DNA from 2 places in the Pseudovibrio sp. W74 genome. Region 2 is predicted to be linked to the other one. Evidence: riboswitches for the same ligand, from Rfam matches in the RefSeq annotation. Region 2 holds a riboswitch; the other holds the start of a gene.
What was found. Region 2 has a riboswitch for cobalamin ahead of PsW74_RS18050 (energy-coupling factor ABC transporter permease). Riboswitches for the same ligand answer to the same signal wherever they lie in the genome.

Region 1: linked by a shared signal. The riboswitch ahead of PsW74_RS06060 (ABC transporter ATP-binding protein) and the one ahead of PsW74_RS18050 (energy-coupling factor ABC transporter permease) in region 2 are both predicted to bind cobalamin.

Annotation. Positions count from the first base shown of each region.
Region 1 covers NZ_LMCJ01000007.1:60,737-66,142, forward strand. Annotated here, with positions in the region: gene PsW74_RS06045 (class I SAM-dependent methyltransferase) at 1-79, opposite strand, end outside; gene PsW74_RS06050 (iron ABC transporter permease) at 337-1,392, opposite strand; gene PsW74_RS06055 (ABC transporter substrate-binding protein) at 1,395-2,333, opposite strand; gene PsW74_RS06060 (ABC transporter ATP-binding protein) at 2,346-3,128, opposite strand; cobalamin riboswitch at 3,472-3,682, opposite strand; gene PsW74_RS06065 (RNA ligase family protein) at 3,807-4,433, opposite strand; gene PsW74_RS06070 (hypothetical protein) at 5,253-5,406, shown strand, end outside.
Region 2 covers NZ_LMCJ01000024.1:87,628-93,033, reverse strand. Annotated here, with positions in the region: gene ettA (energy-dependent translational throttle protein EttA) at 1-1,460, opposite strand, end outside; gene PsW74_RS18050 (energy-coupling factor ABC transporter permease) at 1,684-2,349, opposite strand; cobalamin riboswitch at 2,385-2,596, opposite strand; gene PsW74_RS18045 (hypothetical protein) at 2,953-3,768, opposite strand; gene PsW74_RS18040 (EAL domain-containing protein) at 4,195-5,406, shown strand, end outside.

The DNA of each region.
Region 1 (5,406 bases), on a different contig from region 2:
CTAAAAGAGCGTTGTAGATGTTCTCCTGAATGGCCTCATCATACTGCTCGGCAAAATCGCTATACAACCGAGATGTCATTCACGTACTCCGCATCAAACACATGTTCCCGAACAAGACCTCTGATCAACGCCTAGGAATATGCGACAAAACCATAATTAAAAGCAGCCGAAACCAACCGGAATAAAAGTAAATACCTTTCAAAATCCGTGTTTCTGCCATGCTGCCAGATGGGCCTTGTATGAGTCTAACGCGAAAAAACTGTGTCGTGGTGACGGCAAGCTCAAGCTCATATCACAGCAACTACGAGATGCCGGAGTGCTTGAAAAGCGGCAGACCTACCGCTTTTCTCTCAATAACCAGATAAAGAAGACCCCGCCAACAAGCCCGGTGATAATGCCAATCGGCGTGTCCTCCGGCTTCATCAGTGTCCGCGCCGCCACATCCGCGAGCAGCAAAAAGATTGCCCCGAACAATGCTGAGACCGGGATCAGGCGCCGATAATCACCGCCCACAAACAACCGCACAATATGAGGCACCATAAGCCCAACAAACCCGATCATACCCGAGAACGCGACCATAACACCGGTAATCAGAGCCCCAATGACAAAGGTCTCCAGCCGGAATGCACCAACGGAGATGCCAAGCGTGGTCGCTGTCTCATCGCCAATGGTCATGGCGTTGAAGTGCCCGGCCCGCAGCCACAGCCAGACCCCGCAAAGGACCAGCACCACCAACGGATAGATAAGGTGTCCCCACTGCGCCAGACCTAACCCACCCAACATCCAGTAAACCACACTGTGCGTTGCCCGCGGGTCTGCCAGGAAGATGAGAATGTTCGCGCCTGCCATCAGCACAAAGCTCACCGCCACACCGGTCAGCACCAGCCGATCTGCACTGGTCGCACTCGTAAACTTCGCCACCCCAATCACAATAAGTGTCGCCCCAAGAGCACCCAAAAACGCCAGCAATGGCACGGTGAGCATCCCCAAAAACAACCCCGTATGCAGCAGAGCCAGCACAGCACCAAACGCACCACCAGCTGAAATGCCGATTAGGTGCGGGTCCGCCAGCGGGTTGCGGGTGACGGATTGAAGGCAAGCTCCCACGATGGAAAGCCCGGCCCCCACCATAATCGCCAGCAGCGCACGGGGCAGGCGGATTTCCCAGAGAATGCTCTCCCGCCCCAGCGACCAGCTCGGCTCAATCGTCCCCGGCACCAGTTTGTTGGCAAGAACACCCCATACAGTCTCCATGGAAATGGAAACCGCCCCAACGGAGACCGCAAGGCAAACAGAAAGAACCAGCGCAGCCAATCCCACGCAGCAAATCTGCAGCAAATGATGAGAAGAGCCCTCTTTGGAGGCTACAACAACGCCGGTTCCTTCGCTCATTGTTAGTTACCCCAGAATGCGGTTGCGAGTTTCTTGATCGCCTTGATGTTCCGTGGGCCCGGAGTTGCTTCAGCATATTCCAGCGTCACGAACCGGTCATTCTTCACCGCATCCATATCCGCAAAGGCGGGGTTGTTGAGCATGAACTCACGCTTCTGTGCAGCAGTCACTTCGCCGTAGTTGATAATCACGATCACTTCCGGGTTGGTCTCAACCACAGCCTCCCAGTTCACGCGCACCCAGCTCTTATCCAATGTATCCGTCACGTTGGTGCCGCCAGCAGCCTCAATCAGCGCGGTTGGCATCCCATAACGACCAGCAGTGAACGGAGAATCTTCACCTCCGTCATAAACAAACACACGCAGAGGTGTGTCAGCAGCCTTCAAGCCAGCTTTGAACTGCGCAAGGTCTTCGCGATAAGCCTGCACCAACGCTTCCGCCCGCTCTTCAACATCAAAGATGCGGCCAAGGTTCAAAAGATCATTGTACATGTCATCCATGGAAACCTTTGGCTTCTCGCCAATATGGATGCAGCTCTCGGTCAGCTCATAAACCTTGATCCCGAACGGTGCCAAAGTTTCCGGCGTAACTGGGCCGCCAACCTTCATGCCGTAATTCCATCCGGCAAAAAAAAAGTCTGCATCAGCCCCAATCAACACTTCTTTGCTTGGGTATTTGGGAGCAAGCTCCGGCAATACAGCCACCTGGTCTGTCAATTCAGCATCCAGCGTTTTCCAGCCAGAAATGCCAGTGTAACCCGCCATGTTGTCCTGCAATTCCAACGCCAGCATCATCTCGGTGAGATTGGAGTCGTTGGAAATGGCCCGTTGCGGAACACCATCAAATGTGACGGTGCGGTTACAGCTCTTGACGGAAACCTCTGCCAGCGCAGCAGAAGAGGAAAGCAGCGCCACAGCCAGCGCCAAACCAAGTTTTTTCATGAAAAAATACCCTTAAGAATGAAGATCGAATGTCAGAAGAGAGTGTTGTCGGTCCATCAGCTGATCGCGTGTCGTACGCACCTGAAAAGCCTTGGAAACCAAAGCGGGGGAGAGGATTTGCTCCGGCGCCCCAAAGCCAAGCATCTGCCCGTGGTCCAGCAACAGGATCTGGTCACACACCTGCGCCGCCATGTTCAGGTCATGCAAACTGGTGATGATCGTCAGATCCAGCTCTTCAATGAGCTTCAGAATTTCCAGCTGATGGCGAATGTCGAGATGGTTGGTCGGCTCATCCAGAATGAGCAGCTCTGGCTCTTGCGCTAACGCCCGCGCCACCATCACCCGCTGTCGTTCCCCGCCAGAAAGCGTGCCAAACAACCGCCCGGCCAACCCGTCCAGCTGCAAAGCGCGGATAGCACGGTCCACCACCTGCCGGTCGCGCTCGCCAGATGCCGCCAGACCGCTGCGATACGGTGTGCGCCCCAGCTCCACGATCTCACGCACCTTCAGCGCAAAGTCCGTTGGCTGCTCTTGCAACACCGCCGCCACCCGCTGCGCCGTCACTTTGGCGGAGAGGGACCAGATGTCATCACCACCAACGCAAATCTGCCCGCTCATCGGCTTGTTGAACCGATAGAGCAGCCGCAACAACGTAGACTTGCCAGCTCCGTTCGCGCCAACCACGCCAAGCACTTGGCCCGCAGCCAGCTCAAAACTCAATGGCTGCAAAACCAACGAACTCTTACGATCAGGTGCCCACGAAACATCGCGAACAGAAACAAAAGCCGCGCTCATGCCAAAGCACCCTTGCGCAGCTCAGCCCCAATCAACCAGCCGAAGGTGCCTAAATGATGAGAAACAGGATCCAGCATTGTACCAACCCACCTGAGTGAAACGCTACACATCATAAATGTAACGTTATAACGTTACATTGATTGTCGAATCCTGAGGCAAAAGTCAAGCGCACGCGCGCGTCGACTATCAGCGGTTCGCAAAACGATCCGGGATAAAGTTTAAGTCTTGAGGAAACAGGTAACATAACGCCCTCCGCGCAACGGCAGGGGCAAACAGAAACCGGATATGTGAGAGGCTTGCGCCAATGCAACCATTATGGCCTCCTCCGGGACGCCCCGCCCGGGTTGAAGTGAAACATAATGGCAGGTCTCCTGACTCGCGGGTCTGTGTTCAGCCAGCCTTCCCGGATTTCTCCAGTGGCATGCTTGGCGTCGCTCGCCGCTTACAGTTGCGGGGGCAGTCACGGAATTAGCGCCTGTTGGCTACACTTCACCGTGTTCCCTTTTAATCCCGAGGCCTTTCGCACCTCAGAAACCATAGGCCCGCATACTGAATTTTGCAGACCTCAATTGCAAGCGCTTTCGAGAATAGACCTGAGGTGCTGTTGATAGCAGCTATCACCACACCAAAGTCACCCCGCACTAGATGCGGGACTTAGAGCCACGAGCTCATTTGCTCCTAGCTCTTTCGCAACCCGTTCTTGATAATCTCACTATGCATCCAGTGGGTGTCACTCTGTACGTGATCTGCCCGCACATACTTGGCCATATGTGTCGTCATGTCAGGCTCTTGGAATGCCTCACTGGTTCGCACGACAAAGCCCTCCTGCTTGCTCAGGTTGAGCCCGTTCAGCACTCTGTCAACGCTTGCTTGAGTGAAAACGCCCCTGTGCAACACCGGAACAGGAGCAATGCCCAGCTCTGAGAAACGGTCCAGCGTCGCATCCCAACTCTGTGTGATGCCGCCAACAATCCATGCAAAACCTAGAAAGTAAGTAGGCAACCTGTCATAAGCGACGGAATGACGGGCAAACAGATACTCACCGACGATCCGCTCATCCTCAGCAAGACACGGCGAAATACCTGCCGCAAAAGCTTTCATCCAATCACGTGATGGATGATACCCACTGTCAGGGCTACGCGCATGGCATCCACTCTGCAGGATAGTCGTGTTCTCGCCGTCCATCTTCTCGGTAAAGACGACTTCTGCCGCGCTTTCCAGAGCCGCCAAATCCCGCAGGATCTTGTCATCGCTCATTACACCGGGAGAGCTGGGTAAGTGATAGGTGCGGCCATACTTCTTCATCGATCCCGCAGCTCCTTATCTTCAAAGCGAATAAGGGAACTCCGATTATAATTCCTATGCTCATTGAGCCAGGACACCGCCCCTTCTTCTTATCGGGTGGTGATTACAAGCTTTAACGAGCAACCACAACCACCCTCCGTCTTCCCGGACAAGCGCAGCGCAGATCCGGGATCCAGAGCAATACGCTTAGGCATAAGCCACGACACAAACACCTTGCTAACCCCCGCCATCCATGTCCCTGTCAAAACTACCAGTTTGACAGAGTAATTGCCTCATCCCATCCTCATGCATGAAGCGCACAAGTCCTTTGTTATGGGCGGGAGGGTGGTGAATAGAATACCCTTTCGAGGGGAATAAACTCGCCTGTCTGTTTGCAGGTTTCTAGCCTCCCGCTCGCCAAAGAGTTCTCACTCCACCCTCGTCTTCCCGGACAAGCACAGCGCAGATCCGGGATCCAGAGCGACATGCTCAGGCATAAGCCACGACACAAACACCTCGCAAACCACGTCATCCACAACCTTGTAAAAACTGTCAATTTGACAACCGCTGGTTTTCATTCCACATTCATCTGTGAGGCTTCGAAACCTCTCCAAACAGCGGTTACCGCTCCCGTCGACTAGCGGATTTTTTGTGCCTGCTTTATAGGTAGCGCGCAAATCTATTGCTATGAGCGGGAGGGCGGTGAATACAATACCTTCTTCGGAGGGGAATAAACTCGCCTGTCTGTTTGCAGGTTTCGAACCTCCCGCTCGCCAGCGGGCCGTCGAAAGCCTTGTTGTCGCGCGGTTGTTCAACACCCTACTTACAGAGGGATTGAGAATGATCGACTCCGCATGTGCCTGTGGCACCACAAATACTTTCCAAAATGAAATTGACGAAGTCATCGTCGCTGTCTCGGATTTGCAGAACCTCTCGTATATTCAGCATCTTGTGCTGACAGAGAGAATGCAGCACTCCAGTGAGCGCGATGCCC
Region 2 (5,406 bases):
CAACCAGCATAGTTCTCAAGCGCATCTTCCAGAGCTGCAAGTGTTTCGGTGTCAAGATCGTTGGTCGGCTCATCGAGCAGAAGAACGTTTGCGCCTGACTTCAAAACCTTGGCAAGATGCACGCGGTTACGCTGACCACCGGAAAGGTCGCCAACTTTCGCCTGCTGTCCAGCACCCTTGAAGTTGAAGGAGGAGCAGTAAGCGCGTGAGTTGATCTCTTTCTTATCGAGATAGATCACTTCAGCACCTTCGGAAATCTCTTCCCAAACGGTCTTGCTGTCATCCAGTTTATCACGGGACTGATCCACATAACCAAGGTGCACACGGTCACTCACAACCACTTCACCGCTGTCTGGTTTTTCCTGACCGGACAACATCTTGAAGAGTGTTGACTTACCAGCACCGTTTGGACCGATGATACCAACAATACCACCACGTGGCAGTTTGAAGGTCAGATCATCAATCAACAAACGATCGCCAAAGCCTTTGGAAACCCCTTGAACGTCGATAACATTGTTACCCAGACGCTCACCAACAGGGATCAGGATCTGCTCAATAGAAGGCATACGCTCTTCTTGAGCAGTCAACAGCGCATCATAAGCATTGATACGGGCTTTTGACTTGGTCTGACGGCCCTTCGGCGTCATGCCCATCCATTCCTGCTCACGCTTGATAGCGCGGGAACGAGCCATGTTCTCACGGCCTTCCTGCTCCATACGCTTGGTTTTCTGACCAAGGTAAGTGGAGTAGTTGCCTTCATAAGGAATGCCCTGACCGCGGTCGAGCTCCAGAATCCAGCCAGTCACGTTGTCAAGGAAGTAGCGATCGTGGGTAATGATCAGCACTGAACCCTTGAACTCACGCAGATGGCGTTCCAACCAGTGCACGGTCTCAGCGTCAAGGTGGTTGGTTGGTTCGTCAAGCAGCATCAGGTCAGGCTCAGACAAGAGCAGCTGACACAACGCGATACGGCGACGCTCACCACCAGAAAGGTTATTTACAGGAGAGTCGGATGGAGGGCAGCGAAGCGCTTCCATTGCCATCTCAACCTGGCTTTCCAGATTCCACAGATCCTGCGCATCAATGATGTCCTGCAGCTGAGCGCCTTCATCGGCTGTCTCATCTGAGTAGTTCATCATCAGTTCGTTATAACGATCCAGAAGAGCCTGCTTGTGCGCAACACCTTCCATCACGTTTTCAAGGACGGTCTTGTCCTCATTCAGCTTTGGTTCCTGCGGCAGGTAGCCAACTTTGGCACCTTCTGCAGCCCATGCTTCACCGGTGTACTCTTTATCAAGACCAGCCATGATCTTCAAAAGAGTAGACTTACCTGCACCGTTTGGACCAAGGATACCGATTTTCGCATCCGGGTAGAAAGACAGGTGAATATTGTCGAGTACTTTTTTTGCACCGTAGGCCTTGGAGACCCCGTGCATGTGATAGATGAACTGGCGCGCCATGGACTGCCTGCATCTCCTGATCTGTGTAAACAATGAAATCTCTGGAGAGCACTCATAGTGGAAGCAGCGCCAAGGGGCAATCCATAACACTTCAGCGATGATCAAATCCGTCGCTTTTTCTCCTCAAACGGAGAATTTCACGACAACACCTGGTCACTTCCACGCAAGAAAAAGGGCAGCAGGTTTACTCTGCCGCCCCAATAACAAACAAGCTCGTAAAAATTTACGCCAGCTTCAGCTGCGGAACCACTGTCAGGTTCCGAACAATCGCATTGTCTTCAACGGCCTTGAGCCCCTTCACTGCAATGAAGGTGACCAATGGTTCACACGCAACAATTACCAGATAAGACAGGGCAAACTGCGCCCATGCCGTAAACGGCGTGGCAACTTCCCCAATCATCAACCAGAAGCCAACCATGCCGGTCACGCCAGCATAATACATCGCATCTAACTTCAGAATCTGCGCAAAGCTCACACGCTTGGTCAGTTCCTTCGAAAACAGCTCACGGCCACTCAGGTAATGAACAGCAATCAGCGGCAACATCAAAGACAAGCTGTTGACGCCAAGGTGGTACATGTCCTGCGGATCAAAGGCGAGCGCCTGAAACAGCAAGCCAATGGCAAACCCAAGCAGAACAGGGGTAAACCCGAGCGTCAGATACATCGCCATCGCACCAACGAAGTGAAGTTCCGATGCTCCAACAGACATATGGAAGCTCTGCATGAAAATGGAGAAGAAAACCGCAGCCAATAGCGTTTTCAGCGGTGTGAACGGCTCTTTCAGGAATTCTGAAATCTGCTCTTTGCAGCCCCAGACAATAACGCCAACGGCACCTGCATTGGCAGCAATAACCTTGGCGGCGGAAACGTAACCCGGTTCAATATGCATTTAATATGCTCCTCTTCGCACCCTCCGTGCGGTCATGAGTTTATGTCGTGTCGGGCAGGTTTCCTGGCTTATGGCTTTTGCGTCCTCCGCCTTCCCAGAGATCATCTCCAGTGGCTTTTATGAAGAACGCACCACGTAACAGTTGCGGGGGCAGCTGCGGTTCAGGCCCATCTTTGGTCATCCCTACCGCATTCCCTTTTCATCCAAGAAGCTTGGCTTCTACAGAACCCAACAGCGGGAATATCCTAAATTACAAGAGAAGACACAACTAGAAATAAGAGGCAGTTGGGATAAGCAACAATCAGAGGGATGCAACGGCCCTTGTAACCCGCCAGAGCTGCAGGCAAAAAAAGAGGCGTGTACCCGTTGGTACACGCCTTTAAGAAAGTTGACACTCCCCCATCCGAGTGCCAGCCGAAGCTGTATTTAGAAATATCAGAGTGCCCCACCTCTTCATTGATCTTCATCAAAATAAATAAAATTACCTCAGAAACATCGGATATTATTCAACATTACAAAAGCACTCAGATTTTCAATCGATTAAAACTAGAATAGATCAAATATATCTCGTGCAGCTTGCAACGAAAGTCTCAGTATTTTCTATTAGTTCTTGCTATAAGTTCTCTCCGAAGGTGCCTGCCACGAATATTTCCTTAGCCAATGCTCCTCAGGAGAAACCACAAAGCTCCAGGAGTTCTGCTGCTCTCCAGAATCATCGGGAGTTGAATCCGGTGTCTGAGTGGAAGCATTTTGGCTGGCAGAAATTTGGATTTTAAGCACCCCCTCACCTTTTCCAGCAAGCTTCAGCAAGCCAAGATCACTGTGAGATCGTCCAAGAAAAATCTGGGGTGCTGTTCCTATCCTCTCCCAGATAGTTCGGGCAAGGTCGGTAGAAGACATCGGCGCTGCGTGGGGAGTAACCTCGATAACCCGAAATCTCGGAAGTCCGTAATTCAACTCCGCCATTGTGCGGTCTACTTCATGGTCTCCAAAGCTTAAAACCCAAATCTGAAAGTGATGCTCTTTTAAAAAGCCCACCAGCTCTTTCAGAGGCTGAAAAGCGAACTCTCTATACGTTGCACCAACAGCCTTTGGCCCGCGTAATGACAGATGAGCACGTACACTCTCAGAATAAACAGCAAAGCTTCCAAAACTGTCGCCAGCTTCAGGTGGCGTCACTTCATTGTCCGCGCCAGCCAGAGCGTCGCTCCATAAAGCCCCATCGCCAACCAAAACAGCAACACGGTCATCGAGTTTCACATATTCAGGGCTCCCAGCCCGAGCCATACGCTCAATGCTTTCTACGATACCATGGCGCGCTGTGGTTGAGCTCCAACTCGGCAAGATGTTATCTCGCTCACCACCAGTTGGCTGCAAAACCGAAACCGCTGAGTATAAAAACAAGCTGGACCACTGCATCGTTCAAGACCACCTGAAAGTTGTTTCAGCAAGATGGTGAACTACAATGCACATCAATTGCCCATAAAAAATGAACTAAATGCTGTCGTGAAAAGAGAAGAGAATCATAATTGACAGCCCGTCCCTCTTTCCTCTCAACTTGAAGATAAATACGAGTATTCACGTATATAAAGAATTTCACTAAACGAAACATTTACTTACAATTTTCATAAATTTGCTTTGGAAGTGTCAGATAAACGTCATATGCACCGCACTTTTCGATACTTTTTAGAATTAAACCCGGTTCATCCCTAGAATTCTTAATAAATGTGCAATAATTTCAAACAATTATGCCGAGGAATTTCCTGGGGTACCCAAATGCATTTTCGAGCCCTCTTACTTCCTGTATTGCTCCTTTTCGTTTTAATTGGTTTATCGATACACTTCATGTCAGCGTCATCGTATGCGTCGATTTTCGATCCTGCGACAGGTGGCCTGCACAATCAGCTCAATCAAGCTGAACTGCTCACTCAGCAGCAGAACCTATGGACCATATTGTCTGTTGGATTGTTCGCGCTTGGTGTTCTTGGAATACTAATTGTCTATTCCAGCTTGTTTGTTCAGGAGCGTATGCGGGCGACCCGTTTTTTCAACCGTGCCCTTCTCCTCATCGCCATCAGTTCAGCAGCATGCCTGCTCATCGACACAACGCTGAACTTGCCTGATGTAACGGCACAATTGATCCTCTGGCAGTCTCAAGTGGAGTTCAGACCACAGGGGGACATCCACGCTGCTGCAATCCACGCAGCAATGGCAGCGATGATCGCAGTTCTGGCTTATCTGCCTCTATCGCATCAGCTGACACTGCGTGCGACGATCATTCTCGCACTCTCAATCGGCGGGGTCATCTACCCTGCCTACCTGAAGGGTGTCCAAGGGTTATTGCTTCATCCGATTAGCCAAAACACCGTGCTGTCAGTTGGTTTCGAGCAGATTGGCGGCGGTACCGTAGTCACATTGCTCGCAACCTTCGTAGCCTTTTCCGGCATGTTAGTGACCGGACTAAGAAACTCACCAGCGTTACCTGAGTACATTCTGCACAACACACAAAACTACAATGTGCTGCAGATCAAAGCAGGCGCGGCGCTGATGGCCGTTGGCGGCATTGGCTTTTCTGTCGGTAACACAAGCATTTACTCAGGAGAGCTGGGCAGCGCAATCTTCAACGTCCTTGTCGCAACTGGCGTCTCGGTACTATTGGGAGTCGCCCTCGGCTTCTTCGCACCGCGCAAGGTCATGTACCCAACCATTTTGCTGAGCATGATCGGCGGCTTGTCCTCCGTTCTCGGAAATGCCCAGCATCTGACGGTTGCAGGCGTCGCACTTATTGCTCTGACGGCCTCAGCTGCTTCTATAGCAGTCGCCCGCATTATCTATGCAAGGTCAAAGACCCACAAAGTCATCATTTACTACACCAGCCTTGGCATTGGCTCTCTCATTGGCCTTTTCGGCTTCACAACCGCACTACCAGCAGACCATGCGCTGGCTGGGTTCAGTCTGGATAACCTTATACTTCAGGCAGTTGGAGCTTTACTGACCATCCTTTGGGCCTTCTTGTCAGGTCTAATCCTGTTTACGGCCTTCAAATTTGCAAAGCAG